Regions from separate parts of the Bacillus sp. FDAARGOS_235 genome, predicted to be linked through region 2. Evidence: riboswitches for the same ligand, from Rfam matches in the RefSeq annotation. Region 2 holds a riboswitch; the other holds the start of a gene.

Region 1 (16,801 bases), 250 kb from region 2:
AGTAGCGAGCTCGGCTTAAGCGAGTGGGAAGTTGAAACTATGGATCCGGTAGAACTTCATGAAAAGATGGAAGCAGTTCGTAATCGTTTCGTTGAAAATGGAGCTCATTTTACGATTGAAACGATGCAAGAACTCGAGAACGTAATTGAACATATCGAGAAACAAGAACTTATTATTTCATAAAAGGGGCAAAGGATCATGAATGGAAATCACTACTTATTATTAACGCCAGGACCATTGACGACAACAAAAACGGTAAAAGAAGTTATGCTATACGATTGGTGTACATGGGATGTTGAATATAACACAATGGTGCAAGATGTAAGAGCTAAACTTGTATCGTTAGCAACGAAAGAAGAAGAGAAATATACAACGGTTTTAATGCAAGGAAGCGGTACGTTTTCAGTTGAAGCAGTGATTGGTTCTGTCGTTCCTAAAAATGGAAAGCTTCTTGTTTGTGCAAATGGTGCATACGGTAAGAGGATTGTGCAAATGGCAGAGATGTTACATATAAATGTGGTCGTGAGTCAAACAGAAGAGTGGGAACCTACTAATATTGCAGAAGTAGAAAAGTTATTGCAAGAAGATAAAGAGATTACTCATATTGCAGTAGTTCATTGTGAAACAACTACAGGTATTATTAATCCAATTGTAGATGTATGTAAATTAGGAAAGCGATACGAGAAGGTTACAATTGTTGATGCAATGAGTAGTTTCGGCGGGATTGAAATAGACATTGCTGATTTGCAAATTGATTTTTTAATTAGTAGTGCGAATAAATGTATTCAAGGTGTTCCTGGATTTGGTTTTGTTATCGCAAATCGTGAGGAATTACTAAAGTGTAAAGGGCAAGCACGCTCTTTATCTCTTGATTTATATGATCAATGGGAAACGATGGAAGAGCAAGATGGGAAATGGCGTTTTACTTCACCTACGCATGTTGTACACGCTTTTTATCAAGCCTTGCTTGAACTAGAAAAAGAGGGCGGAGTAAGAGCACGTTGCAATCGATATTATAACAATCAAAAATTATTGGTCAACAGAATGAAAGAAATTGGATTTAAGTCATTAGTAGATGAAAAATATCAATCTCCTATTATTACATCGTTTATTTACCCAGAGGGATTTGAATTTCAGGAGTTATATAACGAGTTAAAGAAGTATGGATTTGTAATTTATCCAGGGAAAATTTCGAAAGTAGATACGTTCCGTATTGGAAATATCGGTGATGTACATGAGGAAGATATAAATCGTTTAGTTGATAGTATCGCCAAAGGAGTTGTTATAGGTTGAAAGTATTTTGCTTAGGTGGAGCAGGTAAAATTTGTCGTGAAGCGATTTTGGATTTAGTTCAATTTTCATCTTTTGAGACGATCACAGTAGCCGATTTTAACGAAGAAGAAGGTCGTAAAGTAGTAGAATGGCTCAACGATCCTCGTGTTGATTTTGTGAAAGTCGATGTGACAAATCATGAGGATACAGTTGCAAAAATGAAAGGCTATGACATTGTAATGGATGGTACGACGATAAAGTTAAATGGATTGTCTACTCGTTGTATTGCGGAAGCTGGGTGTCACGGTGTGAATTTGAATGGATTTGGTGAAGAAAATGAATCACATGCTATATTTGTTCAAAATGAAAAAACATGTTTACCCGGATTTGGTATGACACCAGGTGTAACGCAAATGATGGCCATGCATGCAGCAAATCAGCTAGATACTGTAGAGTATGTTCGTGTAAGTCACGGTTCGTATCGTCCAATTGCTTTTTCTGCATCAATTACAGAAACAACGACATATGAATATGATCCAAATTTACCATCGCGTACAGTATATGAAGATGGTAAGTTTAAGCAAGTACCTCCTTTTGCGCGACCAAGAGAAATTGAATTGCCAGCGCCTTATGGTAAAACAATGCAGTATATCATTCCGCATTCTGAAACGATTACGTTAGCAAAGGCACTAGAAAATAAAGGTGTCAAACTGATAGAGACGAGAGGAACTTGGCCAAAGAAAAATATGCAGCTCGTACGTGCTTTATATGATTACGGCATATTGCGTAATGATCAAATTGAAATAAACGGGAAAGAAATTGGCATTATGGATTGTATTTCGCAGTATTTATTACAATCGAAAGAAGGTCAAGAGACGGAAGTATACGGTTATGCACTTCATGTAGAAGTAGTAGGTATGAAAAATAATGAGAAACAGAGACATGTATTATATCATACACATCCGTTATCTGATGGATCTATTGTAGGATGGGAAAATTTAAGAGCTTATACGAGAAACGTCGGTATTCCATTTGGAATTGCTACCGAGTTAATTGCAAATGGGAATGTAAATAAAATGGGTGTTGTTACGCCTGAAGAAGCTTTCGAAAACCCACAACTTGTTTTTGATGAACTAGAAAAGCGCGGCATTTATATTCATGAAGAGGTTTCTACTTACAAAGAAAATTATAATTTTGTATAAGCAAGGAACTTTATGAGGTAGATACAAATGGGGTGAAGCTATGTCTGTAGTAGGAGAAGAAAGAAAGCGGACTATTCTTGAAAAAGTAGAGTTTAAAGGAAAAGTAAAGGTTTCAGAATTAGCGAGAGAATTCGCTGTATCAACAGAAACAATTCGTCGATATTTAGAAGAGTTAGATCGTGAAAAAAAGTTGAAGAAAGTGTATGGTGGAGCTGTTCAACTTCCAGGTGCCGGGATAGAGGCGCCGATGTTAGAAAGAGAAATGCTACATATAGAAGAGAAGAAAAGAATTGGTTATAAAGCAGCAACATTTGTAGAAGATGGTGATGTCATTGCAATTGATGACGGAAGTACACCACTTCAGATGGTTCCATATCTTGTTCATCGAAAAAATTTAACGATTGTTACGAGTTCTTTTCCAGTAGCGACACAATTAATCTCTTCTATTAATAAAAAGATGTTTCACGGTGAAGTTTTATTTATTGGTGGAAAAGTATCACCAAAGCATTCGCGTGTATCAGGATCTATTTCTCAGCAAGTGATTCATCAATTTCATTTTCATAAAGCGTTTGTTTCGATTGATGGGTTATTACCTAGTTTTGGCGTTTCCAGTTTTGAATTAGAAAAAGCAAAACTGTCGGAAGCGATGATGAAATTAGCTGAGAAAACATATATTTTATGCGACCATACAAAAGTAAGTGTAAAAGGGAATTATAGAATAGCAGGATTTTCTCGTATTCAACATGTTATTTGTGATAAGAAAATGCCATATAGTTTTGAAGAAGAAGTTAAGAAGCATAATATTCAATGGACAGTGTGTTAAATAAAGTGAAAGCAGTAATGAAATAAAAGGTTTGCATTCATGCAAAAAGTGGACACATTTTCTCATTTCCTTCATATAATTTACCAATATAAAAAAAGTTGGCTGAAGGAAAGAAGGGGGAATATGTCAGAACGCATATATAATAAACTTGTATTGTATGCAAATATTTTACAAAAAATTGGTTTTATTAATGAGAAAGAAAAAAGTGAAATTCTTCATACGATAGGTAAAAAATCCCTTTGAATAAAGGGATTTTTATTGTGTATCGCTAGAAACATATTTTACATGTAATATTGCAGTTATCAATATAAGGGAATTTTATTTTGAAAAAATTATATTAAGGCGCTAGTAGTAGCAACATTAGGCGACAAAGAAACAGAGAAAGCAGATGATAACTCTAATTCATGCTATACGGAAACAAAGAATCAAGTGGATAGCCAAAATATGATAACAGATAAATAATTAAGAGAATTTGTTAATAAAAAAGTATGTAATAGAAAAGATTTAAATACACCAATTACGAAAGAAGAGTTATTGCAAGTAAAGGACTTGTTTTTAAATACGAATGAGATTATTGATTATCGTGCATTGAAATATATGCCGTATTTTAAATTTTTAACAGTTGCGAATGCGAAGATAAAAGATCCGTCATTCTTTACGAACTTAAAGCAAATGAGAAAAATACGTTATTCTTTCATTAGAAGAATAACGTATTTTTTATTGTAAAATGAAGTAGGACATGGACGGCGGGATTGGTATGTGAGTAGCCTATTTTTACGAGGAGCGTTGAAATCATATTGACAAAAAAGCATTCTCATGTGATAATTCAATTAAATTTTTAGAATAATCAAAAAATATTCCTTTTACATAGAAAGGATTCGAACATTATATAAATATTACGACGGGGGTGACGAAATGTTATTTTTTCTGAAGAAATGGAATGAATTAAAAGATGTGAAATCTGAATTGGCACTTCGTGATTGGTTTTATGGTACAAAAATTAGTTTATCGTTATGTACGTCAAAAGAGCCATTAACATTTTTAGTGAATGTCGAGGGAAGAGATAAAGGATTGTTTTCAGAAGAGGATTTTATTGTTGTCAATTGCATGTGTGAGCCAGTGTTTGAAAACGAGGAAAAACCAGCGGCAGAGTCATTTATGCATGCGGATATTTATAAAAAAAGCAGTGCGGAATGTATTTTACAAGTACAGACTGTAGATAGCCATTTAATATCAGAGTTATACGGAGAAGAAAGAGAAGTAACATTCGATAAACGTAGCGTGGAACGTGTTTTTGGAAAAGAAGGTATAACAGAAATGACAATTCCAATTGTAGAAGATGAAAAGAAATTTGCTGATTTGTTAGAAAGTAATGTTCCGAATTTTATTGAAGGTGGAGGAGTAGTTCTCGTTCATAATTACGGCATGATTGTGTGGGGGAAAACGCCAGAAGAAGCGAAAAAATGGCTAGAGGGTATAGAATATTTAATGAACTATCATGTAAAGTTGTTAATGATAAAAGGTGCGAAGAGCTCTGTTATATAAAAATGTTTGCGATGTTGTTACAATTCCATAAATAAATGAAAGCGTTTTAAAAATAATTTTACTCATAAAATATAGGTCTCCTTATTATATATAGATTACATGTTGACATGTAAGGAGGAACATATTTTGCGAGTTAAATATCATTTTCTGCCAAAACAGCAGGTGACTTATTGCAAGATAAATGATACTGGTGAAAAAGCATTACAAATTATGAATGAAACGGGATTTCGAGCAATCCCTGTATTAGCAGAAGATGAGAAGCTATTCATGGGGATTATTTATAAAGTAGATTTATTAGAAAAGAAGTGTAATAGCGGATTAAAGCATGTAAGTACAGGAGATATGTTAGAAAATTCCTCTGCATTTATTTTTGAAAAGGATTCTTTCTTCAGAGCTTTTTATGTGATTCGTCGTCTCCCATTTTTAGCGGTGCTAAATGATTATAATGAATTTGTTGGTATCTTAACACATTCCAATGTATTTGATGTTATTGAAGACTCATTCGGTATGCGGACGGGTGGTTATATATTAACAATTGCAACACAAGATTGTAAGGGAACGATTAAAGAGCTTGGGACATTGTTAAAAGCATATAATATCGGTGGGTTGTTTACGCTAGATAACGGTGATCAATATATTCGCCGTATTATCGTAAATATATCAGATGAGTTAGATGAAAAAAGATTAAAGAAATTAATCGAAAAAATAGAAAAAAAAGGATTCAGAGTGAGTCATGTAGATTATATTTAAGTGAAAAGGAAAGGTACCAATCTGCTATATGTAGAGTGGTACCTTTTTTTCGTGTAAGTGATGAATTGTCTCCCACTATTTTTGGGAGCACCGCCGCCCGTAAACGCCCGATTGGTGAGGGCTAATAATTAGTGGTGAATGCCCCACTAATTAAAGTTTCACTTTATTTTGAAACAGCAGGTGGAGATAATGCTAAATCAGACAAAAAAATAAAGTCTGCATGCTCGCGAATTTTGGGAATAGAGGTTTCTATAACACGTGATGTAATTTCACCTGGAGGCCCAACGTGTCCGATAGCTACCATAATTGGTTTTTCTTGAATTTTTTTGATAAGTAATTGAGCTTGTTTTGAAATATGTCCTGCTGTATAAACATCATCAAAAAATAGTTGGTTTTCAATAATAGGCACCCCTAATTCTTTTCCGATTTGTGGGACGACACTATTAGGGTTTGTTTTGCTATCTAAATAAAATAAACCGTGTTTTTTACAAGCTGTAAGTATAAGACGTACAATTCTTTCGTCAGCTGTTACTTTTGATCCCATATGATTGTTCATTCCAATTGCATGCGGTACTTCTTTAATCGCTTGTTCGAGTCGGTTGTTTATTTCTTCATCGCTTAAATCAGTTGTAAGTGCTTTTGGTCCAAGCCATTCTTTTTTACCTTTAATAGGTTCCATTGGCATATGTATAATAACTTCATGGCCTTTTTTATGGGCTGCTATTGCATCTTCTTTTGTAGAAGGAAGGAAAGGCATAACAGCAACAGTCAGTGGAATGGGAAGTGATAACATTTTATCAGTTCCCTTCATATTATTTCCGAAGTCATCAATGACAATAGCTACTTTATTTGTATGGGCATTGGCTTGAATCGGAAACAAGAAGGATGGTAAGAACATAGTAAAAATGAGCAATGCAATCGTATATTTGCGCATATAAATATTTCCTCTCTATTTTATCCCGCTATTTGCGGGCAGTAAGATTCCCACCTCAAAATTCGGCTGGAGCAAAGAAGTTAGGGGGAAGATCCACTGCTCGTAAACGCCCGATTGGTGAGTGCTAATAATCAGTGGGGGATGAACAAAACCCCCCACTGATTAAAGTTTCACTTTATCAATCATCATTATGTTTTGCTTTTTTATATAAATTAAACAAAAAATGTCGAAGAAAAGTATATGGTAAATAGAGAAACCGCTATTTAATTGGTATTTGTAAAAAAAGAAGATGAAAAAAATGTCTATTATTGCGAATGTATTTACAAAGATAGAATAATTTGTAATAATTCTCAAAGTGAGGGTAAAGATTTGTAAATTACAGGGAGAAAATGTTTAATTTTCTGATTCTTCAAATTTGAATATGATTAAGCAGGTAAAAGGTCAATAGTGAAGTGAAGTTGAGAGCATGGAAGAATAATAAGGGGGATATGGATGTTTACTGTAAAAAGGAAGTACACATTAGAAAAGCTTTCACGTGATATTCATATGAAGCGTGAAGAAATGATTCAACTAGGATTAACAAGCGGATTAACTAGTAGGGAAACAATTCAAGTTAGTCAAGAATTGGACAAGCTTATTTTACAATACCAGCGCTATAAAGAAAAACAAACACCAAAATGGTTTTCCATTATAAAGGTACCTATTTTCCAAATCGGATATGAAGGAAAATCGAATAATTTTTGGCGAATGCTTGTGGCGGGTTTTATGAAATAAGTATAATTACCCTTTTGTGATAAGGATAATTATACTTTATGTAACGGTATTTCGATATGAACTGTCGTTCCTTTGTTTTCTTTACTGTCAATAAAAATATGCCCATCGTACATCTCTACAATTCGTTTACATATGACAAGTCCAAGACCTGTTCCAGTATCTTTATTAGTAAAGAACGGATGAAAGAGGTGTTTTTGAATATGTTTTGGAATACCTTTTCCAGTATCAATAATTTGCAATTGTGCGTGTGTTTCATTGTCTGTTACGACAATGGTTAGTGTGTCACTAGAAGTCATGGCTTCAATTGCATTTTTTGTAATGTTTAAAACCACTTGTTTCATATGGTCTTTTGAGCAACGGATATGAACAGGATGGTCTGGCAAATGTAGATGGAATACAATGTTATGTAGATTCGCCTCAGATTGAATAATCAATGCTACCTCATTTAGAATAGTTCTCACATCATATGTTTGTTCAATGATAGCAGTTGGCTTTCCAAGAATAAGAAATTCACTTACAATTTCATTAATTCTCTCTATTTCTTGTTCGATGATGGAAAAGTAAAACTGATCCTGTTCATCTTTATATTTTTCTTTTAATAGCGCAACGAGTCCTTTAATTCCCGTAAGAGGATTGCGGATTTCGTGGGCTGTACTCGCTGCAAAAGTTCCAACCAATTCAATTTTTTGCAGTTCATTTTGTTGTCTTTCCAGCTTTGTTTGCCGTTTTAATAACATATATTGAGCGAGTAAAAATAAGATAGACATTAAAAATAAAGTAGCTATACATTCTATTGCAACCCATTGGTATAAAGTTTGCTTGTGGATAGGTAATGGAGAAACAGAGACCTTCCAATTTAACCTTTGGAGTGGGGTAGTGAGCATATTAGAATGCGCATCGCTTGTTTCATTATTGTCATCAGTTAGAAAAACTACATCATGTTTATCAGTTACTTCGAAATGGTATTGTGGTTTAATAGCATTTAAAGAAGATGAAATGTAGTCAAAGCGTAAACTTGCTAACAATAAGCCTGAGAGTTCCTTCTGTTTGTTAAATATTGGGGAAGCGATTATAATAGCTTGATGTCCAAGGACGCGATCTGTAATGACGGATGATACAGTTGTTTTCTTAGTTTGTAATGCGTCTTGAATATACTTGCGGTCTGAGACGTCTACAGGTCTTGATTCGCTTTCTGATGCGATGGTAATGATTCCTTCTGGTGTAACGTAATATAGACCAGAAAAGCGCGCATCGTTTCCATCTGTATCATGCACAATTTGTTTAATCCCATTTATGTTACCAGTCTCGGTACCTACGACTTTTGCAAGCATTTCTAAGGCAGAAATTGCTTCACCAAGGTGATGATCTAAATAGTCTCTATATAAAAAGAGAACCGTATGAGCAGATGTTTTGTTTTCCTGCTTCATTTTATACGTATGATAGGAATAAAATGTAGCACCAATCACTATCGTTGGTAGGATAACAAGCAATATATATAAAACTATGCTTTGGAATTTGACTTTCAAATGTGGTACTCCTTCTTTTTTTATTATCATTATATATAAACTATGTTAAAATTGTCATGTTTTTATTCAAGAATGATTCGTAATATATTAGGGGAGAAGAAATGGATGAGTGAATGCTCATTCGGAACTCACATGAAGTATTAAGCTGTATTTTCTTTTTATTGCTGAGAATTTAAGTGAAGGGTTGAAAGTTGTATGACATCAAATAATGAACGAGAAGATATTTCTCAATCTTTAAAAGTATTTATTGCATTATCTCGTGTACACCGTTCTGTTATGGATACTACAAATAAATCTATACAAAGTAACGGGTTAAATCCAACTGAATTTGCTGTATTAGAACTGCTATATCATAAAGGTGGTCAACCACTTCAGCAAATTGGTGAGCGCATTTTAATAGCTAGTGGCAGCATTACATATGTTGTAGATAAGCTGGAAAAAAAGGGATTAGTAAAGAGAATCCCATGTCCGAATGACAGACGTGTTATTTATGCGCAATTAACGGAGTCTGGGGAGAGTTTTATTGCTTCTATTTTTCCGGGGCATGAGCAAGTTATACATCAGTCTTTTGAAATGTTAACGAAGGATGAAAAGGATGAATTACTTGATTTGTTGAAAAAAATTGGAAAGTATGAAAAGTGATACTATGTTCCAAAGGAGCTTTGGATAAAAAATCCAAGGCTTTTTTGCATATAAGTAAGTAAGATGGAAGCTGCCGAATTTTGTTGAAAACTAAGAGGGGATTTGGGAAGAAGTATTGAATTATAGTAAAGGTATACATAATGGAGAGGAGGCTCGTTCATGTCATTTAAAGACTATGAATATAAACGGCCAAATATTGAAGAATTAAAAGAGAAATTTACTGTTGCTTTAGAGAAATTTGATAACACAAAAACTGTAGAAGAACAAAAACAAGTTATCAATTCAATTAATGAAATTCGCAATGATTTTGGTACAATGGGGAATCTTTGTTACATTCGTCATTCTGTTGATACGACAGATGCTTTTTATAAGGAGGAGCAAGATTTCTTTGATGAATACTCTCCAGTTGTACAAGGATATGGAACAAAATATTATAAGGCGTTAATTAGTTCTCCATTTCGTGAAGAATTAGAAGCCTATTACGGAAAGCAATTATTCGCTCTAGCAGAATGTGATTTAAAAACATATTCAGATGAAATCGTGAAAGATTTACAATTAGAGAATAAATTGTCTTCACAATATACACAGTTGTTAGCATCTGCAAAAATTGACTTTGCGGGAGAAGAAAGAACATTATCGCAACTGATTCCATTTATGCAAGGAAAAGAAAGAAGTGAACGTAAATCAGCAAGTGAAGCATACTACGGATTTTTAGCTGGAAATGAGGAAGAACTAGATCGTATTTATGATGAGCTTGTTAAAGTAAGAACGAAAATTGCGAAATCTTTAGGTTTCAAAAACTTTGTTGAACTAGGATATGCAAGAATGTATCGTACAGATTACAATGCGGAGATGGTTGCGAATTATCGTCAGCAAGTACTTGATTATATCGTTCCAGTTACAACGGAATTAAGAAAGAGACAAAAAGCACGTATCGGTGTAGAAAAGCTAGCATATTACGATGAAAACTTTGAATTTGCTACAGGTAATCCAACTCCAAAAGGAGATGCAGATTGGATTATTAATCATGGGAAAACGATGTATAAAGAGTTATCAGCTGAAACAGATGAATTTTTCAATTTCATGTTAGATAATGATTTATTAGACTTAGTTGCGAAAAAAGGAAAAGCTGGTGGCGGATATTGTACATATATCGAAAATTATAAAGCGCCATTTATTTTCTCAAACTTCAATGGAACATCTGGTGACATTGATGTATTAACACATGAAGCTGGTCATGCTTTCCAAGTATATGAAAGTCGTAAATTTGAAATTCCAGAATATAATTGGCCAACATATGAAGCGTGTGAGATTCATTCTATGAGTATGGAATTCTTTACATGGCCATGGATGAAACTATTCTTTGAAGAAGATGCAGATAAATATTATTTCTCACACTTAAGTTCAGCACTTCTGTTTTTACCATATGGTGTATCTGTCGACGAATACCAACATTATGTATATGAAAATCCAGAAGCATCACCAGCAGAGCGTAAGACAGCATGGCGTAACATAGAGAAGAAATATTTACCGCATCGTGATTATGAAGATAATGATTATTTAGAGCGCGGTGGCTTCTGGCAACGTCAGGGGCATATTTATAGCTCGCCGTTCTACTATATTGACTACACGTTAGCTCAAATTTGTGCACTGCAATTTTGGAAGCGCGCAAGAGATAATAGACAAGAGGCATGGGAAGATTATGTGAACCTTTGCCAACAAGGTGGAAGTAAATCATTCTTAGAATTAGTAGAAGTGGCAAATTTAACATCACCATTTGCTGAAGGTTGTGTGAAAAGTGTCATTACAGAAATTGAAGCATGGTTACATGCGATTGACGACACAAAATTGTAAAAAACATGCGCTTTTTTTCACATGTTTAACATCGACATAATGGGAAAATGATGAGATAATAAAAGAAAATTCAGAATGCTAAAGAGGTGTTTCTAATAAGGAGCACCTCTTTTCACCAACAAAAAGGGGGGAAAGAAGTATGCTTCAATCTAATATGGATGTGAGTTTAGAAAGTTTGGTGAACTCATTGCAGTCTACCCGAAGCACGCTATTATCAGAAATTGAAATGTTAAATGATACAGAAGTGAATGTAAAGCCACGCCGTGATAAATGGAGTATTATTCAAATTTTACATCACTTACATTTAGTTGAACAATCTGTCACATCTGCCCTTGTATATGCTCTACACAAAAATGAAAGAAATGCGACTCCATTTAAAGACCTCCAACTTACGCTTGATCGCACACATAAAAGAGAAGCTCCTCAGCAAATGCAACCAACAGAAACTTTAATGAAAAAACAGCAAGGAATTCAATTGCTAGAACATTCACGACAAGAACTATTACATGCGCTTCATAGTATCATAGATGAAAAAGAATTAGTTGAAAATGGATTAAAGCATCCTGTTTTTAATGATTTGAATTTGTATCAGTGGGTTCAATTTCTTGATTTACATGAACAAAGACATCTTACACAGTTAAAAGAGGCGAAATACGCAATTTTGCAGCGATAAAGTGGAAGAAGTGGGAAACCACTTCTTTTTTGATACATGCATAGTTTTCTTTCTTACTTTGGAATACTACATGGAGAAAGAAAAGAAGGAGTTGAAAAGTATGTCCAAGAAAAAGAGAGAAGAAGAGCGTGCTTGGAAAGCACGTAAAGAGAATCAAAAACCACATGGAAAAGTGAAAGCTTTTGCTGAATTAGTTGAAGGAACAGAAAAAACGTGATGATTATTTCATCACGTTTTTTGTATGAGTGGAAAGGTTAATAAGAAGGTTGTACCGATTCCTTTTTCACTTATAATATCAATTTTTCCATTCATAGCTTGAACAACACTGAATACAACCATCATTCCAAGACCAGTCCCTTTTTCTTTCGTTGAATAGAAAGGAGAACCGAGGCGCTTCACCTGTTCTTGATCCATGCCAACTCCTGTATCTTTTATATATAGCTGGATATGCTTATGATCAGGAACTAATGTGAAATAAAGATCGCCACCTTTTGGCATAGCTTCAATGCAGTTTTTTAAAATATTTAATAAGCATTGGTTTAGTTTTTGCTTCTCTCCAGCGATAAAGAAAGAAGTACTTTGCTTTATGTAATGAGTACGGACATTTGTTAAATTGGCAAGTGGTGTAATTAAAGATAGTGCATGCAGTAATTCTTCCTCGAGTTGTAGTGTTTGTTCTTTTTCAATACTCGGTTTTGCAAAGGTTAAATAGTCTGTGAGAACATGATTTGCTTGCTCAATACCATTAATGGCAATATCGATATATAATTTCCGTTCTTGCTCGGTACATGTATCAGACTGCAATAGTTGTAAAAATCCTTTCGTTGAAGTTAAAGGATTGCGAATTTCGTGCGAGATGGAAGCTGCCATTTCACCGATTAAATGAAATTTCTCAGCGTTCATAAGCTCATTTTGGAGACGAACCTGAGTTTGTAATATGTGTAGTAAATATAAAATAAGGATCGTACCAAGCATCGTACATAACTCATACACAATAATATGGGGTATATAATCTACCTTATTTGTAACTTCTGAAAGGAAGAAGGGTATCCAGCTAAATCCATATGTGAGACTGTAAATAATAGCAAGTGCTATTTTTATACGATTAGAAGTTCGATTGAAAAATTTGTACGTTAATAGTAGAACAATAAATAGAACAATAGAAGCGATAAGGGATGGGAAAACACCTATTCCTCCTAATAAGAAGCGATATATGTTTAATACAGCTAAAATAGAACCACCAGCAATAGGCCCTCCTGTCAATGTACCGACAATTAATACGATATGACGCATATCAAATTGAAAACCATTATTTGTTTTTGCTGCAAAAGTGATACATAGTATTGTAGCGAGGCAACACAGTACAATAAATATAGCTGAATTTAATTTAGGAGACCGTTTCCCTTTTTGATTCCAAAATAAGTGATAAATAAGCATTGTAACGAGAATGGATAAAATATTTAAAAAGAGGTAAATAATAAAGTGTTTCAGTGGGATGCCTCCTCTCTCCGAATAGTAAATTAATCATACTATAAAATGAAAGAAATGGAATATAAAATAGCGGAAAAATCAGAAATTTTTTCTGGTAGTATACAATATGTTACAATATGTTTTGTCAATGAAAGAAGAAATTCCATGCACCGCATGGGAGAGGTTCGCGAACTCCCTCTATAAAAAACTATGGAAACAACAATATCCTTAGGTATTGTTTTGTTTTTTTATTGTGACAGTTCAAGAACGTTCTTTCTTCTTATTCGTAGTAGAGAAGGAGAATGAGTGAAATGAAAAAAGAAAAAGCAGTTGTTGTTTTTAGTGGTGGACAAGATAGTACAACATGTTTATTTTGGGCAATAGAGCAGTTTGCAGAAGTAGAAGCTGTAACATTTAATTACAATCAACGTCATAAATTAGAAATTGATTGTGCAGTGGAAATTGCGAAAGAGCTAGGAATTAAACATACGGTACTAGATATGAGTCTATTAAATCAACTTGCTCCAAATGCGTTAACGAGAACGGATATGGAGATTACACATGAAGAAGGTGAATTGCCATCGACATTTGTAGATGGACGAAATTTACTATTCTTATCATTTGCTGCTGTATTAGCAAAACAAGTTGAGGCACGTCATATTGTAACGGGTGTATGTGAAACTGATTTTAGTGGTTATCCAGATTGCCGTGACGTGTTTGTGAAATCGTTAAACGTTACATTAAATTTATCTATGGATTATCCATTTGTCATTCATACACCACTTATGTGGATTGATAAAGCAGACACGTGGAAATTATCTGATGAACTTGGCGCATTCGAGTTTGTTAGAGAAAAAACATTAACATGTTATAACGGAATCATTGGTGATGGTTGCGGTGAATGTCCAGCATGTCAACTTCGTAAAGCAGGATTAGATACGTACTTACAAGAACGCGAAGGAGCGAACAACTAATGGATAATTTCTTTGGATTTCGCATCGTAGAAAATTTGCAAAAAATGGACAAGGATATTCAACGTAAACAACTCAAATATCATAATAAAAGAGTAATGGTCAGCAAGGAATTTACATTTGATGCAGCACACCATTTACACTGTTATGAAGGAAAATGTAAAAACTTACATGGTCACACATATAAAGTTGTATTTGGGATTAGTGGATATGTAAATGAAATAGGCCTTGCAATTGACTTTGGAGATATAAAAGAAATTTGGAAAAACGAAATTGAAATATATTTAGATCATCGTTATTTAAACGAAACATTACCAGCGATGAATACGACTGCTGAGAATATGGTCGTTTGGATTTATGAAAAGATGGCAGAAGCATTAACGAAAGATAATCGTGTGAACGAATATAAAGGAGCTCGTGTTGAATTTGTTCGTCTATTTGAGACGCCAACTAGTTATGCGGAAGTAAGACGGGAGTGGATGCTCGATGAGTAAAATCCCTGTCTTAGAAATATTCGGTCCGACTATTCAAGGAGAAGGCATGGTTGTCGGGCAAAAGACTATGTTTATTCGAACTGCTGGCTGTGACTATAGCTGTTCTTGGTGTGATTCTGCTTTTACATGGGATGGATCGGCAAAAGATCAAATTAGACAAATGCCAGCGGAAGACATTTGGAATGAGCTTGTTGAAATTGGAGGAGAAAATTTCTCTCATGTTACGATTTCGGGTGGGAATCCTGTTTTATTGAAAAATATTGAGTCGCTTCTTTCTATATTAAAAGAGAATGGGATGCGAACGGCGATAGAAACACAAGGGAGTAAATGGCAAGATTGGTTACTTCAAATTGATGAGATAACCATTTCGCCAAAACCACCAAGTTCGGGAATGAAAACAGCTTATCAAAAGTTAGATGCTGTAATTCAGAAACTAGCAGGAAAAGATATTAGTTTAAAAGTAGTAGTATTCGATGATCGCGACTTTGAATATGCAGTTAAGATGCACGAACGTTATCCATCTGTACCATTTTTCTTACAAGTAGGGAACGATGATACGAAAACAGTGGATGATGCAATGCTTATTAAAAAATTATTAGATAAGTATGAGTGGCTTATTGAAAAAGCTGTTAATTGTAAAAAAATGAATGATGCGAAAGTATTGCCGCAGCTTCATGCGTTAGTATGGGGAAATAAACGAGGCGTATAAAGAGAAGGGATGTTTAAAATGGCAGGAAGATTAGATGAAGATTTAAAAGATGTAACATTATTAGGAAATCAAAATACAAAATATTTATTTGAATATAGCCCAGAAATTTTAGAGGTATTTGATAATAACCATCCAAACCGTGATTACTTTGTAAAATTCAATTGTCCTGAATTTACAAGCTTATGTCCGAAAACAGGACAACCAGACTTTGCAACAATTTATATTAGCTACATTCCTGAACAAAGAATGGTAGAGAGTAAATCTTTAAAGTTATATTTATTTAGCTTCCGCAATCACGGTGACTTCCACGAAGATTGTATGAATGTAATTATGAATGATTTAATTAAATTAATGGATCCGCGTTACATTGAAGTATGGGGCAAATTCACACCACGTGGTGGTATTTCAATTGATCCATATTGCAACTACGGTCGACCAGGAACGAAGTATGAACAAATGGCAGATTACCGTATGATGAACCACGATCTATATCCGGAAACGATTGATAATCGTTAATAGAAAGAAAAGTCCTGTATACTATACAGGACTTTTCTTTCTATTATATTATGCATTTTGATTAATGACAGTATAGTTTTTATGACTTACAACTGTAAGAGGTTCCATATCTAGTTCTCTAAAATTCTCCATAATTGTTATATCAACAATAACAGAGTTTTGATTTACCTTTTGAACACGGCCTTGCATTCCACCTTTAAATTCGATGATATCTCCAGTTTCTGCGATCTGCATAAGCAACTCTCCTTGTTACAGTTTTTCCAAAAAAGAATAATTTGGGATTTTTTATTTTCCTTTATTTTGAACTATGTTTCCTGTTTTGTAAATGTTTTCAAAGGAAAAAGTCGAAAAATATTCATATTTTGTAAGATAATATCCATATTTCATATGATGCTGGAGAAAAAGTGTTTATATCTTTATAATGAAAATGGATGTTGGTCTGTTTAATAAGGGGGAAATAGGAGCGGTAAAATAATGTTTGAAATTATGGGGAGCTTTATAGCTTTGTTCTTATATTTATTTTCTTATACACAGTTGAAGAAAATTCGTCAACATGAAACGAATACATATTTTGATGGAATAGATGCTTCAGTTACTCATAGTAGTGGCGGAGATATGTAACAATATGTAACTTTTATTTTCAGCA
Region 2 (16,801 bases):
CTTCTTACAAAATTAAGCTTACTCAACAAACTAAATCGTTTCATTCTCGGACACCCCATTATTTTAATTAAACATGGTGATATTGTTTTTGAGAACTTACAAAAAAGTAGATATCCCATACCCGAATTGCTTTCTAACCTTCGCGTCGCCGGATATCCAAGTGTTCATGAAATTGAATACGCTATTTTAGAAGCGAATGGAGCCATTAGCATTTTACCAAAGCGAGAACTTGTACCATTGACTCCAAAGGATATGAATATACATGTTAAGTATGCTGGATTACCAATCGCCCTTATTGTCGATTCTCAAATTCAATACGATAACTTAAAGTTGATCCATAAAGACGAAAAGTGGTTATATAAAGAGTTAAAAGAAAAAGGCATCACAAATATTAAAAATGTGGCCTTTGCGTCTGTTCAAGAAACGGATGGGTCTTTTGCAATTAGTTTAAAAGAATGAAAAATCCCCTTACTTGCTCAAGGGGATTTTCTTCATTATATTGCTTCTTTCTTTCCTGCTATATGTAACGGAACAGGATGTTTCATACGATTCATCGTAAATACGATAATTGCTGTCAATACTTCCGCAACCGGCATAACGAGCCAAATTCCGTTTATTCCAAATAACTTTGGCATAATCCATAACAACGGAATAATAAATAGTAACCCTCGGCTCATTATAATAAGTACTGATTTCTTCGTTTGTCGCACTGATTGGAAGTACTCTCCATACACAATGTTGTAGCCTAAAAATACGTATTGGATAAAGAACAAGCTAATACCTGTTAACGTTAACTTCAATAGTTCTGGCGATTGGACATCAAATAGACCAATGATATATTTCCCGAAGAATAATCCGACAATTATCGCAATGCCTCCGAGTACAACCGCAATCTTCACAGCAAACTGTAATCCTTCACGCAATCTTTCTGATAAATTTGCACCGTAATGAAAACTTGCGATTGGTTGTAATGCTGCTCCAACACCAAAGAATAATAGTAATGCCATCGCATGAATGCTATTCACCATTGCATAGGAAGCGACTCCTACTTCTCCTGCATATTGAACGAATGCGATGTTAAAACCAATCGTTACGATTGCTACTGTACTTTCTGCTGTAAAACTTGGGAAACCAATCACCATTATTTGTTTAACTGTATCCCATTCAAAATGGAATTTCGTCCACTTTAAAATACTACTCTTTCTAAAGAAGTGAGTTAATAATACAAGGAAACCAATTGCTGCCGAAAGAATAGTCGCTGAAGCAGCACCTGTTACACCCCATCCAAAGATGAAAATAAAGATATAGTCAAACACTATGTTTAATACAGCCGTTACAACAAGACCTGCCATTGCTAAATTAGGATTTCCATCATTTCGTATAAATGTACTTAAAATATTTTCTAACACGTATATCATTCCAAATGTTAATAACACGTGTAAATAGTCTAACGCATACGGTAAAATCACTTCATTTGCACCGAATAAGTATGCTAAATCTTCTATTCTCCATACGCAAATAGCCGCTAAAACGCCTACGATAATAACTGCTACAGTCATAGATTGCGTAAAAATAGACCTTGCTCTTTCAAGTTTATTTTCGCCTAGTGCAATCGAATATAATGTTGCTCCGCCCATTCCAATCCATAATGAAATGGAGAAGAAAATCGAAAATGCTGGAATAGCGACGTTTACTCCCGCTAAACCGTTCGCTCCAACTCCCCTACTAATCATGACCGCGTCAATCACAATATTAACTGACATTAATACCATTCCGAGAACTGCTGGTATTAAATATGAAATAAATAAACTTTTTATCGGTTTTTCTCTTAATTTTTCTGTTGCTTCCATACTAATATGCTCCTTTTTTCAACGCTCTGTTCACAGTTTAAACCTTCAAGTAACTTGAAGGTCAAGAGAGAATTTAAAAATAGGTAACTTAATTATCGTCATTGATGCCGATTTGTAATTAGTACGAGTCTTACACCTTATTTCATTGTTTTTTCATTATAGGGATTTGAATTTCCGTTACTTGCTCCTCTGGATTTTCTGTTACAGACCAATCAATTAATGCAATCTCAATCGAATCTCCGCTCACTTCATATCCCTCTTGAGAGATGTATTTCATTAACTCCTTGTATGTTTCATCTGTTTCTTCATATGGTCCATGATGATAAGCACACGCAAATATACCTGCTTTAATTTCATCTGAACTATGTACTTGAAAAGGCATATAATCCAAAAGAATAAAAACACTATTGTATGATTGAAATTCATTTTGAATTAATGCTTTTTTGGCAACCGTTACACCGATATCTCCAGAGAATAAGCTATTATCTATTTGTTTCATATTCTTCTGCAACGAATGGATATAATACTCAAACATATCATCTGTTGTATTTGGTGCAACCGCAATCGCTGTAATCTTTCGCTGCGGGATTTCTTTAACTATGATTTTTTCAGCTTTTACTTTCGTCGCTTCCTTAATTACATAAATTCTATGTTCCATTTTTGCTAAAGCATACTCAATTTCTCTTTGCTTCTTTAACATCATTTCTTGTTGCTTTTCAAGTAAATTAAGCGCATAAGATGGGTTCCGCTCATCAATATATTTCTTAATTTCCTTTAACGGAATATTTAACTGTCGTAAAAATTTAATCGTATCTAACAGTGAAAACTGATCAATTGTGTAATAACGATAATTCGTTTGCGGATCGACAATAGACGGGTGAAAAATTCCTTTTTCATCATAATACCTTAATGTAGATTCTGCGATATTATGCATTTTTGCCATTTCTCCAATTGTAAAGCGTTTGTTTATTAACATATTCCATTCTCCAATTCATTAAAAATGTTTCCTTATTTCTTCTTATTATATATTGATTCCCTCTATACCTAAATCGAATCTCATCATGAAAATCTGCTATTTTTTCATTGATTTTTTATAAATTTTATTATATATTGATTACAGGTTCAAATTACAAGTTCAAAAGAACTTGTAATCAGACCCTTTGTTTAATGGTTTTTACATATTTTCATTAGGCAAATTCCGAGAAATCGTTTAATAAAAATACAAAGTGATAAGGAGAGGATCAAATGGAATTCGAATTTTTCTTTCAAATTGCACTTATTTTATTAAGTACAAAGCTTGCTGGTGACCTTAGTGTTAGATTAGGTCAACCTTCTGTACTCGGTAAATTAATTGTCGGTATCGTTATCGGTCCAGCCGTATTTGGTTGGATTGAAAACTCAGAACTTCTAACACAATTAAGTAATGTTGGTGTTATTCTTTTAATGTTTATGGCTGGACTTGAAACAGACTTAGAAGAATTAAATGCAAATCGTAACTCTTCTTTAGCAGTTGCACTCGGAGGTATCATTCTTCCATTCGTAGGTGGTTATATTTCCGGTCTTGTTATGGGAATGGAACAAGGGAACGCTGTATTTTTAGGATTACTTCTATGTGCGACAAGTGTTAGTATTTCCGTTCAAACACTTCGCGATTTAGGTAAGATGAAAACACGTGAAAGTACAACGATGCTTGGAGCAGCTGTATTTGATGACATTCTTGTTGTTATTTTATTAGCATTCGCAATGAGCTTCTTAGGTACAGACGATGTTAACTTAACAATGGTTATCTTGAAGAAGGTCGTATTCTTCGCTTCTATTATTTTAATCGGATGGAAAGGTGTTCCAGCGATTATGCGTTGGTTATCACCACTACGCGTATCTGAGTCTATCGTGAGCGCGGCTCTTATTATCTGTTTCTCATTCGCATATTTCGGCGAATTATTAGGAATTGCTGGTATTATCGGTGCTTTCGCAGCTGGTATCGCAATTTCTCAAACGAACTACAAACATGAAGTAGAAAAGAAAGTAGAACCGATTGCTTACGCAATGTTCGTTCCAGTATTCTTTGTTAGTATCGGTATGAATATTACATTTGATGGTATTGGTAATCAAATTTGGTTCATCTTAGCATTAACAGTTATCGCTGTCTTCACAAAACTAATCGGTTGTGGATTTGGTGCACGCATGACTGGATTTGATGCAAAGTCTTCTGCAATTATCGGTGCTGGAATGGTTTCACGTGGTGAAGTTGCACTTATCATCGCAGGAACAGGTCTTTCTTCTGGACTATTAGCACAAGATTACTTTACAGCTATCGTTATTGTCGTTATTTTAACTACAATGATTACACCACCAATGTTAAAATACACTTTTGGTGCCAAAGATAAAGCAATGAAAGCAAGTAAATAAGTTTACTATAATAAAAGGAGATTACTATTTTATAAAATAGTAATCTCCTTTTTCATTTTCTCTTTAAACAATCTCATTCGTCTTTAACCATTTTTCAAAAATAGTCCTTGCTTCTTCATCATCAATATTATCACGAAATGAATATACTTTAATGCCATAGTCATCGATATATTCACCTAGCTTCATTTCCTCCACTTTCTTATAAAAATCGTCTACCTCATAGTGCGGAATATAAGCATCCCAAACTGGTTCCTTTATTCTTTTGTACGCTGTCACTTCTAAATCATATCCATCTTCATAATATCCGATGTGATAATGTTGACTAGGATCATATTTCTCCATTCATATCCCCTCCCTTTAAAAAACTACCATATTTCACGTAATAAACAAAAGCGAGCCTTATATTACAGCTCACTTTTGTTCTTTTATTTGATTAAATACGCTCCATCGCTGTCTTCAACGTACCAACAACGAAAGCAATTTCTTCACTTGAAATAACAAGAGGCGGCGCTAATGTTAAAACATTATTATACCCTGCTGTTGTCATACCGTTTCGTCCTATAATTAAACCTTTTTCTTTACAAGCATTTACAACAGTCGCGATTTTGTCGTTATCAATTGGTTCTTTCGTCTCTTTATCATTTACTAGTTCAATTCCTACTAATAGACCTTTCCCTCTAATATTTCCAACTAGCGGATGTTCCCCGATTTCTTCTTTTAATTGCTCTAATAAAAGTGAGCCCATTTGTGCAGAGCGTCCAATTAAATCTTCATTTTCCATAATCTCTAAGTTTTTAAGTGCTAATGCACAAGCCGCCGGGTTTCCACCAAATGTATTAATATGGCGGAAAAATTCATATTCCCCAGTTCCTTTAAATGCTTCATAAATTTCTTTTTTCACAGCTGTTGCTGATAATGGTAAGTATGCACTCGTAATACCTTTCGCCATCGTAACGATATCAGGCTTAACATCATAGTTCATAAATCCAAATGCTTTTCCTGTACGCCCGAAACCACAAATCACTTCATCACTAATGAGTAGCGCACCGTGTTTTTGACATGTTTCATGAACAGCTTTCATATAGTCTTGTGGTGGCATTAAAATACCTCCGCCTGTAATGAGCGGCTCCATAATAAATGCGGCTATCGTTTCACTTAATTCCCATGTCATAACACGATCTACTTCTTTCACACACTCTACATCATAAATATTTTGTGATTCCATTTCTGGCATACGATAACAATCTGGCGGTGTTACGTGTAAAAATCCTGAGGCAAAAGGCTCATATTGATATCTACGCTGCGCTTGTCCCGTCGCTGCCATTGTCGCCATTGTATTTCCATGATATCCTCGGTAACGTGACATAAATTTATAACGATGTGGTTCACCTTTATGTGCATAGTATTGCCTTGCTATTTTAAAAGCTGTTTCATTCGCTTCTGACCCACTATTTGAGAAGAAAATAACATATTCTCCTCCAAGCCACTCATTTAACTTTTCAGCAAGCTTTATTGCTGGCTCATGTGATTGCGACATCGGAAAGTACGATAATGTTTGTAATTGTTCATAAGCCGCTTCTGCGAGTTCTTTTCTTCCGTACCCACTATTCACACACCAAAGACCACTCATACCATCTAAATATCTTTTTCCATGTATATCTTCAACCCAGCACCCTTCTGCTTTTGCCCCTACCATTGTACTACTTGGACTAAAGGGACGCATGCCGTGCCAAACATATTGCTCATCTTTTGCTAATAATTCGTCAGTTTGTTTCGTTTTCATCATTTCTTCCACCTTCCATAACAACTTATTTTTCACAAAAGCTGCGCTGGTGCCATGATGATTTAAATTTCTCCCTGCTTATTTTCATTCCACAAAATTATGACAAATCCTACTTACAACACAGTAATATTTATCCCGCATTAACGGGCAGTAACACACCCCACCCCAAAATTCAGCTGGAGCAAAGAAGTTAGGTGGGAGATTAACTGCCCGTAAAAGCCCGATTGGTGCGGGCTAATAATCAGTGAGCATGCCCCCCACTGATTAAAGTTTCACTTTATAAGAAAATGACAAAAGAAAAAGAGCTTTTCTTTTAATACGAAAAGCTCCTCTTTTTTAATGTAAAGATGCGTCGCTAATACCATGACCAGTATTCGATTTCACAAGAATTTCATCAAACTTCGCTACATCTTCTTTCTTACTAGAGAAAATAGTTCCTAAATATGCTGCTAGGAAACCAAGCGGAATCGAAATAATGCCAGGTGTCGTATATGGGAATAAGGCTTCTCCAACAAAAATAGCTTTTCCAGCTACAGGGTTCCAGACGTTTGGACTTAACGCTACAAGAACAATTGATGATACGAGTCCAACGACCATACCAGAAATGGCACCCGTTGTATTAAAACGCTTCCAATAGATTGTAAATAATATAACTGGTAAGTTTGCACTAGCCGCGACTGCAAATGCTAATGAAACTAAAAATGCTACGTTTAAGGTTTGCGCAAATAACGCAAGTATAATAGATACTACAGCTACTCCAATCGAAGCATAACGAGCCATGGACACTTGCTCTTTTTCCGTAGACTTTCCTTTACGGATAATCTCGTTATAAAAATCATGCGCAAATGCTGATGCTGCTGTTAATACAAGTCCTGCTACTACAGCTAAAATGGTTGCAAAGGCAATGGCTGATACGAATGCAAATAAGAAGTCCCCGCCTAATGCTTTAGCTAATAAAGGTGCTGCCATATTACCAGCTGGATTTGCTTTAATAATTGCCTCATTTCCTACAAACGCTGCTGCTCCAAACCCTAAGAAAATTGTCATAATATAAAATGCGCCAATTAACCATGTCGCATACACAACAGATTGACGTGCCGTTTTTGCATCTCGCACTGTAAAAAAGCGCACAAGAATATGTGGTAATCCAGCTGTACCAAGGACTAGTCCTAAATTTAAAGACAGTGTATCAAGACCATCTTTATACTTTACTCCTGGATTTAAAAACGAATCTTTTAATGGTGTAGCTGTTTTCATTTGAGCAAACATTTCAGTCACACTAAAATTAAATTTTGCAAAAACGATAACAGAAATAATAAATGTACCAGCCATTAGTAATACAGCCTTAACAATTTGTACCCAACTCGTAGCAGTCATACCACCAAAAATAACGTACACTGTCATTAATGTGCCAACGATTAAAACTGCTGTCGTATATTCTATTCCTAATAATAATTTAATAAGTGCACCCGCACCGACTAATTGGGCAATCATATAAAAAATTGAAATTGTCATCGTATTCAGGGCAGCAATACCGCGAACTTTTTTCGCATCAAAACGCGCTGCAATCATATCTGCCAATGTGTACTTCCCTAAATTTCTAAGCGGTTCTGCAACTAGGTATAATACAACTAAATACGCAACTAAAAATCCAATACTATAAAAAAATCCATCAAATCCAGTTAACGCTATCGCTCCAGCAATACCGAGGAATGACGCAGCAGACATATAATCCCCAGCAATGGCCAGACCATTTTGCCAACCCGTTAATCCCCCTCCAGCCGTATAAAACTCACTCGCATTTTTCGTTTTTTTCGATGCAAAATAGGTTATGACGAGCGTACCAAGAACAATAATTAAAAATAGTGCAAACGCAGTAGTATTCAAATTCAACTCCTCCCTTTTTGCATATCTTGTAGAATTTTCCGCGAAATTTCATCAAAGGATTGAGCTTTCTTACTATAAATCATACATAATGACCATGTCATAATAAATTGCGCAAAAGCAAATACCCATGCCCATGTCACATCACCGAATGCTGGTGTATTAAGCACTTTCGAATACGATGTTAAAATAGGTAGCGCAATAAAAAAACTGAAAAAGAAAATACTCATTGGAACGATAAACTTCTTCTTCGTATTTAATAACAATTGAAATTCTTCTGACTGAACAACCTCTGTATAATTCACTTCATTTTGCAACTTACGTGCTGACGTATCATCTCGTTTCATCCTCTACTCCCCTCTCCAACTCGAAATACACTTCCCCTTCGTATACACAAAGACTAAATTTTATAAATATTCAGAAACTTAATTTCATTTTAGACAATCCATACATTCCTGCAAAGATTTTTCGGTAGACATTTTTCGTCAATTTTCTCTAAATTTTTAATATACTTTTTCACAATAAAGTGCAACTTAAATCCGTATGGGTTTCGTACACCCCACACCGATTATTAGCCCGATTCTAACAAATACCCGTACACATTTTTTCCTCGTTAAGAAAGAAGTGATGCTTAATTCAACGTCTTTTCCATCTTTAAGCGTTCCAAATATAAAATCGAATACTGGATTTGAAACACCAAACCAAAACTTTTCGTTTTTATAATGGTGTAATATATGCTGTTTTTTTAGCCACCTTCCAAACTTAGTGACGGGACGAATCGGCTTATGTGCAATATAACGTTTCCATTCATAAACAAGGAGCATGATAATCATTCCGATTCCAAATGAAAGTGTAACGGTAACACTTTTTGTAATACCATATGATATAAGTAAATATATAGTAAAGCTAGGTACACTAAACCATACAGGCAAAAATAAAAGTTTCAAATCATCTGGGTATACGTGATGATCATAATGTAATCTTCTTAACATTTTTAATAAAAATACGTTTTTAGGCGGCTTTAAATGGAATAAAAAACGATGGGTCATATATTCGTTAAGCGTATAAAAAACAATACCAAACAGACACGCTAACATACCGATCCATTTGAAAAATTGCATTTTTAAAATAATGATGAAAATAAATAAAATACTATACATAATAACAATATCATGCTGTAAAAAGAACTCTTTCCCTACTCTCTTCATCTTACTTCCCCTTTTTCAAAAAAAACAGCCGCAACGTATCGTTACGACTATTTCTTTTCTATTCACTTTACAAATTTGCCCGCTGTTCTATTGTCGAGAAAAAATTGTTTGTTCCAAATATATTTTGCTTCGGAATAATGTGTTCTACTGCAAACACTGTTACTTCTCCCCTTTGTACCTCTCCAATAATGAGTCCAAATACTTCATGATTTACTGCAAACGTTGGTTGTTTCGTTTGTAGCAATCTGGCTGCAGTATTAAATACCGCTTCATATAATGGATCCCTATCAGTAATTTCTTTTCGGATTTTTGGTGCTAACGTAATAATAATTTCTTTTCCGTCAATAGTGGTTCGATACATAAAAATCTCCCCTTCAATCTTATGTGAACAACTGTAAAGCTTTGTATGCAAAATGGATAGAATATCCTACTAAAATAATACCTGCTCCGGCTGTTATGTAGCCAAGTGCTTTCTGTTTTAATAAAGTCCTTCCAAAATGTACAGAAAAAGCAATATTTAAATTCCATAAAATAATACCAACAATAATGCATAGACTGTACAAGAAAGCTTCTTGTTTCGTTACCTTCGTAAGCAATGAGCTAAGTGTGCTTCCATATATACCAAACCAAAAAACAAGATTTAATGGATTGGATATAGCAATTAAAAATCCTGCCATAAACGATTGTTTAAGGCCACCTACCTCTTCTTTTTTATATTCCATATTCGAGTGGGAAATTCCTTGTTTTACACTTTGAAATCCTAAATAAAATAATAAGAAAAACCCCGTGCAGTACATAAAAGCTTGTACGTATGTATACATAAACACAGAAGATAAACCGAAATAAATGAGAAGCATAAACAAAATATCTGCAGTCATTCCACCAATTCCAACAACCCACGCATGCCAAAACCCGCGTTCAATTCCTCGTTTTAACATTTCAATATTAATTGGACCTACTGGTGCCGCTAATGAAATACCTAATACAATTTGCTGTATAATTGCTCCAAACATCGCTCTATCCTTTCTACTTCCTTTACTATTAAGTAATGATGTAACCTTTAAAAATAGACTAGCTTTCATAATAAAATACCCTTTTTTATCCAAAATATACAAAAGAGCCATCTAGATGATGGCTCTTATTTCTCTACCTTATGATGAAAAGGACATTTCCCTTTTATTGGCTCAATATCGTCTCCAATAAAATATTGTTTCCATTCTCGATGGTCAGGATCACCGTAATGACTAATGTTAGGATGTTTCGGCAGCTGATCCCACTTTTCAACTCGTTCACGAACCATTTGTCTTGAATACGCCCCTTTAGGACGATCACCTTCTAATCCATCGAAAATGGTACGTGGCTGAAATCCAATAACGAGTGAATTTCCTAAATGCCTAGTCTTTCTCTGTTTATAAGCCGGTGCATTCCCAAATGCAAATATCGGTTCACCACCGAATGAAAATTCCCATAAATAATGATTTGGATCTTCAGGAACTTGCTGCGGCCATGTTTGATTATCGTGTTCATGTAAATACTGTAGTACTTTCCAAAAGTAATCACGATAATATTCAAGTGATTGTTCTTCACATTCCGGTTCCACAAAAAGAAAAAAGCCTCTTCTTACAATCGGTCGCTCTTTCATTAACTCTAAAAAAGATAACATTGTATGTGGCAAATGACTCCAATCATTATGAGAAAGAAATGAATAACGAAGTTCATTCTTTTTCAACGCTGTTAAACCGAAATAACATGGGAAAGTTGCATCTAACACGACGCTTGAAAAATTTTGAAATTCTTTTGCAACCCAATTCGGTATATCCGTTCTCATTCTCATTCCTTCATTATCTAATAAGTACGACTCGTTCATTCTTTCACCTCATTATGTATAGCATTCAATAAAGAATATTACATAACCAGCCTGTCCTATACCTTTTTGAACATTTGACCAGAAAATTATTTAAAAATACAAAAAATAAAATCGCTTACTTGACTAATTTCTACCAATTCGTGTATATTTAAATTAATCATTTAGCAGAATATTCAAGATTATAGCATTTTTAGTTTATATTATCTTTTCAAATGAATTTCACTAAATGAAAAAAGCAAATGTTTTTAGGAGGAATTGTAACATGCAAGGAAAAGTAAAATGGTTTAACAACGAAAAAGGTTTTGGATTTATCGAAATGGACGGCGCTGACGATGTATTCGTACATTTCTCTGCTATTCAAGGTGACGGCTACAAAGCTTTAGAAGAAGGTCAAGAAGTATCTTTCGATATCACTGAAGGAAACCGTGGACCTCAAGCTGCTAACGTAGTAAAACTTTAATCCAACATATGACAGGAGGTTACCTTACTTGGTAACCTCCTTTGTTATTCCTTTGTATATTTCCGTTTTACAGAGCGAAAACTATGTGAAATGCGCAATTCACAAAGGAGGCAATTACAATGGGTTCAGAAGTAAATGATTTTGAAGAAGTGAAATTCCGTGTAGAAACAGCACAAAAAATGGTAGGTTCTGCAACAATTTCAATGGATCCAGACACACTGGAGCATGCCACTACTGCAGTAGAAGCAGCTCGCTCTCAACTTGAGATTATGAAATCTGTTGCAACAGATTTAGATGAGCCATTTTTAATGAATGAGGAAAAAAAATTAAGTAAGTGCGAGCATCAATTACATGAAGCGAAGCACTAAAAAAACATCCAGAGAGTTTTCTCTGGATGTTTTTTATGACAACTGTTCTCCATATTTTTTCAACGTTTCTCCAACTGTACATTGCCTAATACAAAATGAATGGGCATAATATTTACTATTCGTTTTCCGATTATGTTCTCGTAAAAAACATCCTTCACAATACGTTTCTAATAAGTCATTTACCTCTGTAATGAGTTGCTTTTTATCCACCTTTGCACCTCTCTATTCGGTTATTTCTTTATGACTATCAATGACTGTCCCTTCTAATGCTTGCGTTGCTAATTGATGTGCTTCTTTATTTTGTTTTCTAGATATTGGCTCACATACAAGCTTTAATTTCATTTGCTTCGCCTTTCGTTCAATTTGATCTAAGTAATGATTTAAATGCTCATCATAGCAAGGCCATTCTCCAGCCAATTGCTGCAGTACAACTTGAGAGTCTCCACGAAGCGTAACTGCTTCATACTTAATCCCTAATTCTTCGAGTATATTTATACCGTATAATAATGATGCATATTCGGCTTCATTATTATCATATATACCTTCTATATATGCGTTGCGGCGAATTCGGTAGTTTATATTTCCTTTTTTATAATACACACATATACCTACTCCAGCTTCTTTCGTCTGAAGATCATACCCACCATCAAAATAAACATGTATTTCTTGAATCTCTTCCTCCACTTGTTTACTCAGCTTCTTCATTTCTTTTAATGACCATTCTGCATCCATTTCATCGTAAAATAAAAGTTCTTTCGCTCTTCCTGTTTTCTCAAAATCCTCCGCAAATTGAAGTACTTCTTCTATGTTCATATAATCTGTCGTTAATTCCGTCTGCAATCCGCGTTTTGTTTTATATAACCAATGAATTTTATATTTCATGCTAAATTCCCCTTATATAAGAATTCTTATTTATATTTTATTATATTTTATCAAGAGTCACAGTATTATATTCAATATAATCACATACAAAAAGAGCTATCCCATTGGAATAGCTCTTTCATCTATTACATAAATCTTTCAAATTGTACTCGCTTATTAATCCAGTACATTACAGGCATACCAATCGCCATTACTACGAATTCACCTGCTGCACATGTTAACCAAGTCCACATAAATGGTAAATCAAATGCAAGATGAAGTTCAATTGCAATCATAAACATTGTAATCGTAAAGATAACTGTATTAAAAATCATACGAGCCCAAACACCTTTAATGAATCGCATAGAAATAATCGTTGCAACTAATGCAAGAATAGATTGCCCTACTCCAAATACTAAATCATAAGCGACCATAGGTGAGAAAAAGAGATTCGTTAAAAATACACCTAATACAATTCCGTAACTTGCTTTCTTATTAAATACAACGAGATGATTAAACATCTCTGAAATACGAAACTGTACACCTGTAAAGCCAAATGGCTGAATAAGTATAGAAACAGCAATATATAATGCCGCTATAATACCATTACCGACTATTGTTCTTATATTCATGACAAAATCTCCTTAGTTTTTTTACGTGGGATGGTTTCGAACCACGTTATTCGTTTTTTAAGCAACAAGATTATATTCTACGCATTAGACACTCTTTCGTCAATAGATTCCTATCATCAACTACCTTTTTTCTTTTAGACAACGTATAATGAAACATATGAAAGATTTAGGAGGTTTCACTTCATGACAGCAACAATACAAAATGAAAAAGTAATCGTTTCCATTTCTGACAAAGGTGCAGAATTGCAAAGCGTTCGCTTAAAAGAAGATAACACAGAATATTTATGGCAAGGTGATTCTACTTATTGGGGACGTCGCGCACCAATTTTATTCCCAATTGTCGGCCGATTAGTAGATAATACATACTACGTAGATGGTAAACCATATTCTTTAACTCAACACGGTTTCGCTCGTGATCTTACGTTCTCTGTAAAAGAACAAAGTGAAACAAAAATCACTTATATCGTTACTAGTAATGAAGAAACATTAAAAAAATATCCTTACGAATTTGAACTACTCATTTCTTATGAGGTAGAAGAACAAAATATACATGTTACATATGAAGTAAACAATCCTGCTTCAAAAGAGATGTTCTTCTCAATCGGAGCGCACCCTGGATTCAACTTCCCACTATTAGACGGCGAATCATTTACAGATTATCATCTATCATTTAACGGTTCTGAACACTTAGAAACAAGTGTATTAGAAGGACCTTATCTTTCAAGTAAAAAACAATTAATCGCTGAAAATACGAATGAATTGCCACTTACATACGATTTATTCAAAAATGATGCACTTATTTTTGAAAATATGAATACGAATGAAATTTCTATTCGTTCTCATAAACATAATAAATTTGTAAAAGTAGAATTTGCAGGATTTCCATTTGTCGGCGTATGGACACCAGGAGATAACGCACCTTTCTTATGTATTGAACCTTGGTATGGAATCGCTGATGAAATAAATCCAGCAAAAGATTTCAAGGAAAAAAAAGGAATTCAATCTTTACAAGCGAATGAAACATTTACATGCCGTTACAGCATCACAATCGGATAAAGTGAAACTTTAATCAGTGGGGGATATTCATCCCCACTGATTATTAGCCTTCACCAATCGGGCATTTACGGGCAGTTGATCACCCACCTAACTTCATTGTTTCAGCCGAGTTTTGAGGTGGGTGTCTTACTGCCCGTTAACGCGGGATAAGTACTCTATCCCCTACTTCAAAAAAACATTTAAGTAGGGGATAATCTTATAATTTGGAGGTTTCTCATTTTGATTGAAGTGTATATTGATGGTGCATCAAAAGGAAATCCTGGTCCTTCTGGTGCGGGAGTATTTATTAAAGGCATACAGCCACCTGTACAATTATCATTACCACTTGGAACAATGTCCAATCATGAAGCGGAATATCATGCTTTACTTGCAGCATTAAAGTATTGCACGGAGCATAATTATAACATTGTCTCTTTTCGTACAGATTCGCAACTTGTCGAGCGAGCTGTTGAAAAAGAATACGCAAAAAATAAAATGTTTGCACCACTATTAGAGGAAGCACTACAGTACATAAAAAGTTTCGATCTCTTTTTTATTAAGTGGATTCCAAGTAGTCAAAATAAAGTCGCTGATGAATTAGCTAGAAAAGCTATCTTACAAAATTAACGGGGGTATGAGTGTGAAAAAAGAGTGGCTTGCTCCTCTCGCTTTATTATTTGTCTCTTTTATTTGGGGAGCTACGTTTGTTGTCGTTCAAAATGCTATGTCTTTCGTTGGTCCATTTACTTTTAATGGCCTTCGCTTTTTATTCGCCGGAATTATTTTATTATTTGTTCAAATGATTTTCTCACAAAAAACTTCGAAACAAGATATAAAGCAGAGTAGTTTTGCCGGATTAATTGTTGGATTCTTTTTATGCGTTGGCTATTTATTACAAACATTCGGCTTACTCTATACAACTTCTTCAAAAGCAGGTTTCTTAACAGGACTAAGCATTGTTATGGTTCCAATCTTATCTTTTATCTTTTTAAAACAAAAGGCTACCATTTTCGTCGTACTCGGTATCACTGTGGCAACAGCCGGTTTATATTTATTAACAGCTGCTGATTCTTTTCAATTAAATATAGGAGATATACTTGTTCTCGGTTGCGCAATCGCATTCGCTGCCCATATTCTCATTAACGGTTTCTTTTCTAAGAAAATATCACCTTTATTACTAAGCACATCTCAAGTATTAGCTGTAGGTATATTTTCTTCTATTTGCGCTTTTTTGTTTGAAGATTGGGAAAAATTATTTTCAGTATCGCTATGGACAAATCATTCCTTTTTATTCGCCCTATTTCTAACTTCCTTATTTGCGACATCCATTGCTTTTTTCATTCAAACATCAGCTCAGAAACATACTTCCCCAACGAGAGTAGCAATTATTTTCGCAATGGAGCCCGTTTTTGCTGCATTAACAGGCGTTCTCGTTGCTAACGAACAACTTTCTATGTCTGCTATTTTCGGATGTCTATGTATTTTTCTAGGCATGATTTTTGTTGAACTACCTTCCAAAATAAAAAAAGAAGCGCAGGCCGCGTGAAGTTACGCTTGTAACTTCCGCATAAAAGCCTTAGCGCTTTTTTTATCTGTAATTTCTTCTTCTTTCAATCGTTCTAATAACGCAACAAAATAACTGCCATCAAACTGTAATTGATGTTTAATTGTCGCTTCTATTGCTGCGTTCACAATTCCATCAGATGCACCAGTATATCCTTGCCCGAACATAATAAACCCTTGTGCTTCCTCTGATAATTTAAATCCTTTCGTATGTAAGAATGAAAGATAATCTTCTACTGTTTGCATGATATTCCCACCTACTCAAAAATTCTCCACTTCCTATCATACATGTTTTTACACACTATGAGAATGAAATTTCTTTGACAACTTTGTAAATCAATCGTTTACTTCGCTTGCAATGGAGGATTTCCTAACAATCTGAAGGAATATGTACAGTGGAACTTATTTCATATTAAAGGGGAGACACGATGAAACAAGCACTATTAATTATCGATGCTCAACAAGAATTAATTGATGGAAATGAGCAAGAAAATGAAGTTTTTCGTAAAACTGAGTTATTAGCTACACTAAATACAGCTGTACAGAAAGCAATTGATTCAAATGCCCTTATTGTTTTCGTGAGAGATATCGATGTTGCTTCTGGTAGCGGCGTGGGATTTGAAGTACATAATCAAATTCAAGTACCTCAGTCTGCAATCCTTATTAATAAAGCAGCAACGAATTCATTCTATGGCACTTCTTTACTTGAACTTTTAAAAGAAGAAAAAATTAATCATATTGTGATAGGTGGATGTAAAACTGAACATTGTATTGACACAGCTGTTAGGACAGCAACTGTACAAGGATTTGACGTTACATTAATTAAAAACGGTCATTCCACAACTGATTCTAACGTATTGTCTGCAGAGCAAATTATTGGT

The links. A riboswitch is a leader RNA that binds a small molecule or an ion and turns the genes downstream of it on or off. The one in region 2 is predicted to bind preQ1.
Region 1: another riboswitch for preQ1. It lies ahead of queC (7-cyano-7-deazaguanine synthase QueC); the one in region 2 lies ahead of A6J74_RS08820 (QueT transporter family protein).

The regions. Positions count from the first base shown of each region.
Region 1 covers NZ_CP020437.2:1,640,280-1,657,080, reverse strand. Annotated here, with positions in the region: gene phnX (phosphonoacetaldehyde hydrolase) at 1-183, shown strand, start outside; gene phnW (2-aminoethylphosphonate--pyruvate transaminase) at 199-1,293, shown strand; gene A6J74_RS10215 (saccharopine dehydrogenase family protein) at 1,290-2,474, shown strand; gene A6J74_RS10210 (DeoR/GlpR family DNA-binding transcription regulator) at 2,515-3,297, shown strand; partial or broken gene A6J74_RS30400 (NEAT domain-containing leucine-rich repeat protein) at 3,655-3,981, shown strand; gene A6J74_RS10195 (class II aldolase/adducin family protein) at 4,213-4,842, shown strand; gene cbpA (cyclic di-AMP binding protein CbpA) at 4,969-5,592, shown strand; gene A6J74_RS10185 (divergent polysaccharide deacetylase family protein) at 5,756-6,526, opposite strand; gene A6J74_RS10180 (aspartyl-phosphate phosphatase Spo0E family protein) at 7,019-7,300, shown strand; gene A6J74_RS10175 (DUF3149 domain-containing protein) at 7,330-8,826, opposite strand; gene A6J74_RS10170 (MarR family winged helix-turn-helix transcriptional regulator) at 9,022-9,468, shown strand; gene A6J74_RS10165 (M3 family oligoendopeptidase) at 9,628-11,322, shown strand; gene A6J74_RS10160 (DinB family protein) at 11,462-11,995, shown strand; gene A6J74_RS30395 (DUF6254 family protein) at 12,096-12,212, shown strand; gene kinB (sporulation sensor histidine kinase KinB) at 12,224-13,432, opposite strand; PreQ1 riboswitch class I at 13,640-13,683, shown strand; gene queC (7-cyano-7-deazaguanine synthase QueC) at 13,777-14,439, shown strand; gene queD (6-carboxytetrahydropterin synthase QueD) at 14,439-14,930, shown strand; gene queE (7-carboxy-7-deazaguanine synthase QueE) at 14,923-15,639, shown strand; gene queF (preQ(1) synthase) at 15,658-16,155, shown strand; gene A6J74_RS10125 (YkvS family protein) at 16,204-16,389, opposite strand; gene A6J74_RS30005 (hypothetical protein) at 16,630-16,776, shown strand.
Region 2 covers NZ_CP020437.2:1,386,291-1,403,091, forward strand. Annotated here, with positions in the region: gene A6J74_RS08740 (DUF421 domain-containing protein) at 1-459, shown strand, start outside; gene A6J74_RS08745 (MATE family efflux transporter) at 495-1,850, opposite strand; gene A6J74_RS08750 (MerR family transcriptional regulator) at 1,993-2,826, opposite strand; gene A6J74_RS08755 (cation:proton antiporter) at 3,096-4,259, shown strand; gene A6J74_RS08760 (DUF3986 family protein) at 4,323-4,601, opposite strand; gene A6J74_RS08765 (aspartate aminotransferase family protein) at 4,693-6,042, opposite strand; gene A6J74_RS08770 (solute symporter family protein) at 6,379-7,929, opposite strand; gene A6J74_RS08775 (DUF485 domain-containing protein) at 7,932-8,273, opposite strand; gene A6J74_RS08780 (sterol desaturase family protein) at 8,460-9,134, opposite strand; gene A6J74_RS08785 (hypothetical protein) at 9,202-9,495, opposite strand; gene A6J74_RS08790 (LysE family transporter) at 9,515-10,147, opposite strand; gene A6J74_RS08795 (YqcI/YcgG family protein) at 10,273-11,001, opposite strand; gene cspB (cold shock-like protein CspB) at 11,264-11,461, shown strand; gene A6J74_RS08805 (DUF2564 family protein) at 11,581-11,829, shown strand; gene A6J74_RS08810 (zinc-finger domain-containing protein) at 11,863-12,039, opposite strand; gene A6J74_RS08815 (ribonuclease H family protein) at 12,052-12,711, opposite strand; gene A6J74_RS08820 (QueT transporter family protein) at 12,837-13,322, opposite strand; PreQ1 riboswitch class I at 13,329-13,373, opposite strand; gene A6J74_RS08825 (aldose 1-epimerase family protein) at 13,506-14,378, shown strand; gene A6J74_RS08830 (reverse transcriptase-like protein) at 14,598-14,984, shown strand; gene A6J74_RS08835 (DMT family transporter) at 14,998-15,903, shown strand; gene A6J74_RS08840 (DUF6123 family protein) at 15,906-16,166, opposite strand; gene A6J74_RS08845 (cysteine hydrolase family protein) at 16,349-16,801, shown strand, end outside.